Pueribacillus theae: one gene and its partner. The protein of the gene in region 1 binds, or shares a complex with, the protein of each later gene. Links are inferred from orthologs where the notes say so. Each region holds a gene or a part of one and is shown in the gene's direction. Other genes may lie near its edges. The genes, in order: DCC39_RS00400 and DCC39_RS02325.

Region 1 (3,091 bases):
TGAACAGTTTTCCCTTCAATGCCGGTATTTTCAAACTTCATCGATTTTCTCTCCTTTAAACAAATAATAATAACAGTTTAAGTATAACCCACTTTAATTGTAAAGAAAACAAACAGGAAATTGAAAACGAAAGTTCATCAAATTATTGAACAATTGACACAAATAATAAAATAGGCGAACTCTTTTTTAGGCAGAGCGGTAAAATATAAAGAAAGAATACTTTTTATAGGTTACGGGAGGGATTCCGTTGTCTCAACAATCTGTCGAATCTTTTAAAAAATTTGTTAAGAAACATCCTTCTTTAATAAAAGAGGTAAGAAATGGAAGGCGAAATTGGAAGGAATTATATGAGGAGTGGTATATATTAGGTGAGCAAGATGAAGTATGGGATGTTTATAAAGAGAAAGAAGGAGGGAATTCCAGTTCCGATGAGCGGTTAGGTTTTTTTGGGAAATTAAGACAGGTTGATTTCGATCAAGTCCAAAAAAATATTTCAGATATGAAAGGACTTGTTGGAAATATTCAAGAGCTTATCCGTGATTTTAAGCCAAAACAAAAGCCGCCAACTGCACCCCGCATGATGTATCAAAGTCCTTTTACTTATAATCGACCGAGGCGATAAGCAATATTACAACAGAGCCCAGTGGTGAACACTGGGTTTTATATTGGATAAAAACAAATAAATGGGCGGACACTAAAAAGAAGGAAGGAGGTCTATGATCAAATGAGCAGAAAATGGATAATTAGCCTTGGAGTGGGCTTGTTTTTATGCTTTCAAATGGCATTTATGCAACCGTTAACTACCTTTAGTAAAGAAAATATAACGGATATGCCTGTACAAAGTAAATTTAAGGCAATTAAAATAAATTACAGTGTAAAGGGAAGGGATGTGTATGTTGAATGCATCGTTCCCGGGTTCTCTTTCGTTTCCGATGGTGAAAAAAGCACAAGGAAGGATGGAGAAGGGCATATTCATGTGTATGTAAATGGGAAAAAGATAGAGGATGTTAATCAAGCTGCCTTTATTATAAAAGGCCTCCCAAAAGGAACACATGAGATTACATTGCAATTTGTTCATAATAATCAGCAGCCTTATCAATATCATGAAAAATTTACTGTCGATATAAAGTGAGACCAATCAGTGGGGGTCTGCTGCTTAGTTAATGCGTGATAAAATAATGCCATGTAATGGGTTAGCCAATTGCATGGCGTATTCCTTTTTTTGTAATTAAGGGGTAATTTATATATAATAAAGGAGTATGGAGGTGTATTGAATGATTGCAACAAGTGATTTGCTGGAAGTGATTGAAAATTCTAATATGTTAGCTACATATATCTCTCAATCTGAGATTGCAAATAAATATCGACAGGCAAAAGAGTCATTAGCCCATAATTTAGAAGCACAGCAACTAATCGCACGGTTTTCAAAAATGAAAGAAGAATATGATGAAGTTCAAAGGTTTGGTAAATATCATCCCAACTTTACAGAGATCTCTACAAAAATGCGCCATTTAAAGCGTGAACTTGATCTTAATGAAGCCGTTGCTGCATTTAAACAATCAGAGGCAGATCTAGAATCATTGTTAAATGAAGTAAGTGCAATTATTGCCGGTGCTGTTTCACCTTTTATTAAAGTTCCAACAGGAAATCCTTTTTTTGATAATCGAAGCTGCGAAGGTGGCTGCGGTTCAGGTGGAGCCTGCAATTGCGGGTAAGGAAAAAAGGACGTGCTAACTGGTAATAAAAAGCAAAGGGGAAATGAGATGATCGGAGAGCGCATTGGCCTTTCGGTTTGGCTTTATTCTTTAAAACAAATGAAAAATTTGCGCCGTTTTGGCAATGTAGTTTATACATCTAAGAGGATGAAGTACGCTATTGTATATTGCAACAGAGAAAATATTGATGAAACAATCGAAAAACTTAATTCGCTGCATTACGTGAAAGCTGTTCAGCCTTCACTAAAACCTTTTCTTAAAACAGAATATGAAAAAGTGGTCGATAAAGAGAAGGAATTTGAACTGAAAATTGGCTTGTAGCATTTTTGGAACCCGGTTTATATAAAGCCGGGTTTTTATACGACGTTAGAAAGTATGAATGGACAGAACGGCAGAAAATCGATGCAGCAGTATACCGAGACTGTGCTCGTAGAGAGTTAGCGAGAGTATTAGGCCTCTGTCTATGCCTATAAGGTTCGGCGAGTTTTCTTTATGTAAAAAAATACCTGCAGGTAAGTCCTGCAGGAGCCTCTATCCATTGAGGCAATGGGAGAGGAGAAACCGGATGAAAGCTTATGGGGAAAGTAAGCTTTCACCGATGTTGGCACAACATCGTATTTGATGCTGTTAGTTGTATTATTGCCAAATCAATCTTTTGTATACATAAAATAAATTTGACAGAAAAATAAATTTAAAGTTTTAATTAAATATGGTAGGATGGTTTTGTATAAAAGGAGACTTGCCAGGGAATTAGTAACCATTGTCCACTTAACGCCATCAATTCCTCTAAATCTTGAAGTGGGGTTTTACGGGTGGTTGCAAGTGGGATAATAGTGAGAGCAGTGTTCAATTTGTCGAGGTGTCCACAATGCGGATAATAGCTGGAAAAATGAAGGGGTTATCGATAAAAGCAGTTCCTGGCCATTCAACAAGGCCTACAACAGATAAAGTACGGGAATCTATCTTTAATATGATTGGCCCTTATTTTCAAAATGAAGTCGGTTTAGATTTATACGCCGGCAGCGGTGCCCTGGGAATTGAAGCTTTAAGCAGAGGTTTTTCTAAAGTCATTTTTGTAGATCGGGATTATAAAGCTGTCCAAACGATAAACGAAAATTTAAAACGTTCTCATTTTAAGGAAAATGCCGAAGTTTATCGAAACGATGCAAAAATTGCTCTGAAGGCGCTTAAGAAAAGAAATATTTTTTTTTCGTATATTTTTCTTGATCCACCTTACAATAAGACAACCGTTTCAGATATTGAAACGATTCAATCTTTCGGTTTGTTATCCCATTCTGGGCGAATTATAGTTGAACATGCGAAAGAATTTGAATTACATAATCAAATAGGAGAAATCGTTCGAACGAAATATGAAA
Region 2 (3,332 bases), on another replicon or contig:
CTCCTATTCGTAATGGGATAGAGAGCTTTTTTCTTTTTATGCAACATTTGTTATAATGTTATGGTTGATTAAATGAAAAGAAAAGCAATTTACTAGGAAAATCAGAGTTTTGTTTAGAAAAAGGAGGAGAAAAAAATGACAAATAAAGTTAGTGCAAATAATTCTTCGGACTTAAAATCCGAAAAGGATTATGCGAAATATTTTGAAACGACTTATCAGCCGCCATCATTAAGAGACGCGAGACGGCGCGGCAAAGAAGAAGTCAATGTACATTATGATTTCGAGATTCCTGAAGATGTAAAAAATATCGGAGCCGATCGTAAATATCTCATTCGAACATACGGCTGCCAAATGAATGAGCATGATACGGAAGTGATGGCAGGCATATTGGAAAACCTTGGCTATGAAGCTACTACGGTAGATGAAGAAGCCGATGTCATTTTGCTTAATACGTGCGCCATCCGTGAAAACGCAGAAAATAAAGTATTTGGCGAAATTGGACACCTTAAAGCGCTTAAAAGAGAAAAGCCGGAGCTTATTCTAGGTGTTTGCGGTTGCATGTCACAGGAAGAATCTGTCGTGAATCGAATTTTACAGAAGCATCCCCAAGTTGATTTGATTTTCGGCACGCACAATATCCACCGTTTGCCAACGCTTTTAAAAGAAGCTTTATTTAGCAAAGAAATGGTTGTGGAAGTTTGGTCTAAAGAAGGCGACATTATTGAGAATTTGCCCCGCGTACGCAAAGGCAATATTTCAGGCTGGGTTAACATTATGTACGGCTGTGACAAATTCTGTACGTATTGCATTGTTCCTTACACAAGAGGGAAAGAGCGAAGCCGCTTGCCTGAAGACATCATTGAAGAAGTGCGCCAGCTCGCACGGCACGGTTATCAGGAAGTGACATTATTAGGTCAAAATGTAAATGCATACGGGAAAGATTTTGACTTCGAATATGGGCTAGGCCATTTAATGGATGAAATCCGCAAAATCGGGATTCCGCGAATTCGCTTTACGACGAGCCATCCTCGCGACTTTGACGATCATCTTATCGAAGTGCTCGCAAAAGGCGGAAACCTTGTGGAGCATATCCACTTGCCTGTTCAGCACGGCAATTCTGATATACTGAAATTAATGGGACGCGCCTATACCCGTGAACAATATTTAGAGCTTGTCCGTAAAATTAAAGCGGCCATTCCGAACGTTGTTTTAACAACAGATATTATCGTCGGTTTCCCGAATGAAACGGAAGAGCAATTTGAAGAAACACTTTCCCTTTACCGCGAAGTCGGCTATGACAGCGCATATACATTTATTTACTCTCCGCGCGAAGGTACGCCGGCAGCCAGAATGAAGGACGATGTCCCAATGTCAGTGAAGAAGGAACGTTTGCAGCGCTTGAACGCGGTTGTTAATGAAACGGCGCTGGAAAAGAACCGAAACTATGTCGGGGAAGTCGTAGAGGTGCTTGTGCAAGGGGAAAGCAAAAAAAATAAAGACGTGTTAACAGGCTATACGAGAGGAAATAAAGTGGTCCATTTCCAAGGGCCGAAATCATTAATCGGACAGCTTGTCAATGTACGGATTACAACTGCAAAAACATGGACATTGGACGGGGAATTGGAAGAAATGTACGAGGTGAAAAGCTCATGACGTATACGAAGGAACAAATCATTGAAAAAGCGCTCGAATTGGCGGATATGATTTCAAACACAGAAGAAGTGAGCTTTTATAAAAAAGCGGAAGAAAAAATTAACGGGCATGAGAAGGTTCAGGGCTTGATTGCCGAAATTAAAAAACATCAAAAAGAAGCGGTCAATCTGCAGCACTACCGCAAACATGAAGCCCTCAAGCAGGTAGAAGAAAAAATTGACCGTTTGATGAATGAAGTGGATGAAATTCCTTTAGTAAAGGAATTTAAACAATCTCAAACCGAAGTAAATGATCTACTGCAAATGATTGCATCTACGATTTCAGACACCGTCACAAACAAAATAACAAATTCGAACAACTAACAGAAAAAGGCACTTTTCAGTGTCTTTTTTTCGTGAAAATCAATCCCGCCTCATGCTCCTCGTCTTTGGCAAATAAATGGATGAAATCGGCCTTTTTCGCCGATTTCAACTAGTCCGGCCTCCGGCTTCTGGCTTCTTAAGAAGAACGCGTAAGCGTTTTTCTTGCGATGTAACACAGGTCATATGCCTTGCATAGGATGTCAGTGAAGAAAAGAAGAGGAGGTATGATTAATGGCTGACAATTATAGAGAGATCATTGCCAAAGCCGTTTGCGGAAAAGGCCGCAAATATTCAAAAGCAACCCATACAGTAAATCCAACACATAAACCAACAAGCATTTTAGGCTGCTGGATCATAAACCATGATTATAAAGCAAAAAAGGACGGAGAACATGTTGAAGTTGAAGGCTCTTATGATATAAACTTATGGTGTTCCTACAACAAAAATACGAAAACAGAAGTTGTCACTGATACAGTAAAATATAAAGATATTATCCCTCTTAAAATCCATGATGAAAATACGGTAAGTGATGAATACGATGTTGTCGTAAGAGCCATACAACAGCCAAACTGCTTGGAAGCAACCATTGCGCCTAATGGCCACAAAATTCTCGTTCAAGTGGAAAGAGAATTTGTTGGAGAAATTTTATCTGAAACAAAATTGGTTGTCGCTGTTAACCCTGATGGGATCGTTGAAGAATTTGATGATGATGACCACACAGATTATGATCTCGATGATGAAGAATTTGAAGACTTGGATGCTGAATTCTTACTCGGGGAACTTGATGAATAATACACGAGAGGAGAAGAAATTCTCTTCTTTTTTTATTCTTTGGCTCTGTTCAACGGTACTGTTTGCAGCCCCACGGGCACGATTGACCTTCCGAGAAGCGGCAAGGATGTAATTACAAACGGATGCAAAGTTTTGCACCTGCGTTTGACCAGCTTATGCTCTGGTGTAGGCTTCCTCGGTGCAAGGCAGCTAAGATGCCAGAGCAAGTCGTCGCCTTCCTCGCGAAAAAAAGGTTCTCTACAGGCAAAATCGTCCCCGCTAATGTTCATTTATCACCAAGGTCATTCTTTTAGAGAAAAAAGACCGATATGTTATAATAAAAACAGATTGAATATGGACTAGAACGTGAAATAAGGTGGGTAAGACAATGGCCGAATACACCCCAATGATCCAACAATACTTACAAATAAAGGCACAATATAAAGATGCCTTTTTATTTTTTCGTCTTGGCGACTTTTACGAACTTTTTTTTGAAGATGCGGTAAAGGCGGCCAAAGAATTGGAAATTACACTAACAAAACGGGA

The links.
Region 2: the proteins of DCC39_RS00400 (region 1) and DCC39_RS02325 are in contact, whole or in part, in a crystal structure (PDB 6PRK), measured with the Bacillus subtilis proteins. The link is inferred for Pueribacillus theae from one-to-one orthologs.

The regions. Positions count from the first base shown.
Region 1 is NZ_QCZG01000001.1:68,407-71,497, forward strand. Bases 236-2,994 are described here. They hold DCC39_RS00400 (YlbF family regulator), read left to right. Parts: upstream 236-1,274; coding sequence 1,275-1,715; downstream 1,716-2,994. Other genes in these bases: ylbD (spore coat protein YlbD), read left to right, coding at 248-622; DCC39_RS00395 (hypothetical protein), read left to right, coding at 725-1,132; DCC39_RS00405 (YlbG family protein), read left to right, coding at 1,764-2,036; rsmD (16S rRNA (guanine(966)-N(2))-methyltransferase RsmD), read left to right, coding at 2,584-2,994. Outside these bases: DCC39_RS00385 (YugN family protein), read right to left, coding at 1-41; more of rsmD, read left to right, coding at 2,995-3,091. UniProt on the Bacillus subtilis protein: Regulates sporulation prior to stage II. Positively controls the competence regulator ComK at a post-transcriptional level. May modulate the translation, stability or activity of ComS. May work together with YmcA to regulate community development.
Region 2 is NZ_QCZG01000002.1:182,135-185,466, reverse strand. What follows is about bases 333-3,332. They hold DCC39_RS02325 (RicAFT regulatory complex protein RicA family protein), read left to right. Parts: upstream 333-1,649; coding sequence 1,650-2,015; downstream 2,016-3,332. Other genes in these bases: mutS (DNA mismatch repair protein MutS), read left to right, coding at 3,175-3,332; DCC39_RS02320 (outer spore coat protein CotE), read left to right, coding at 2,247-2,807; miaB (tRNA (N6-isopentenyl adenosine(37)-C2)-methylthiotransferase MiaB), read left to right, coding at 333-1,653. In the rest of the region: more of miaB, read left to right, coding at 136-332. UniProt on the Bacillus subtilis protein: May work together with YlbF to regulate community development.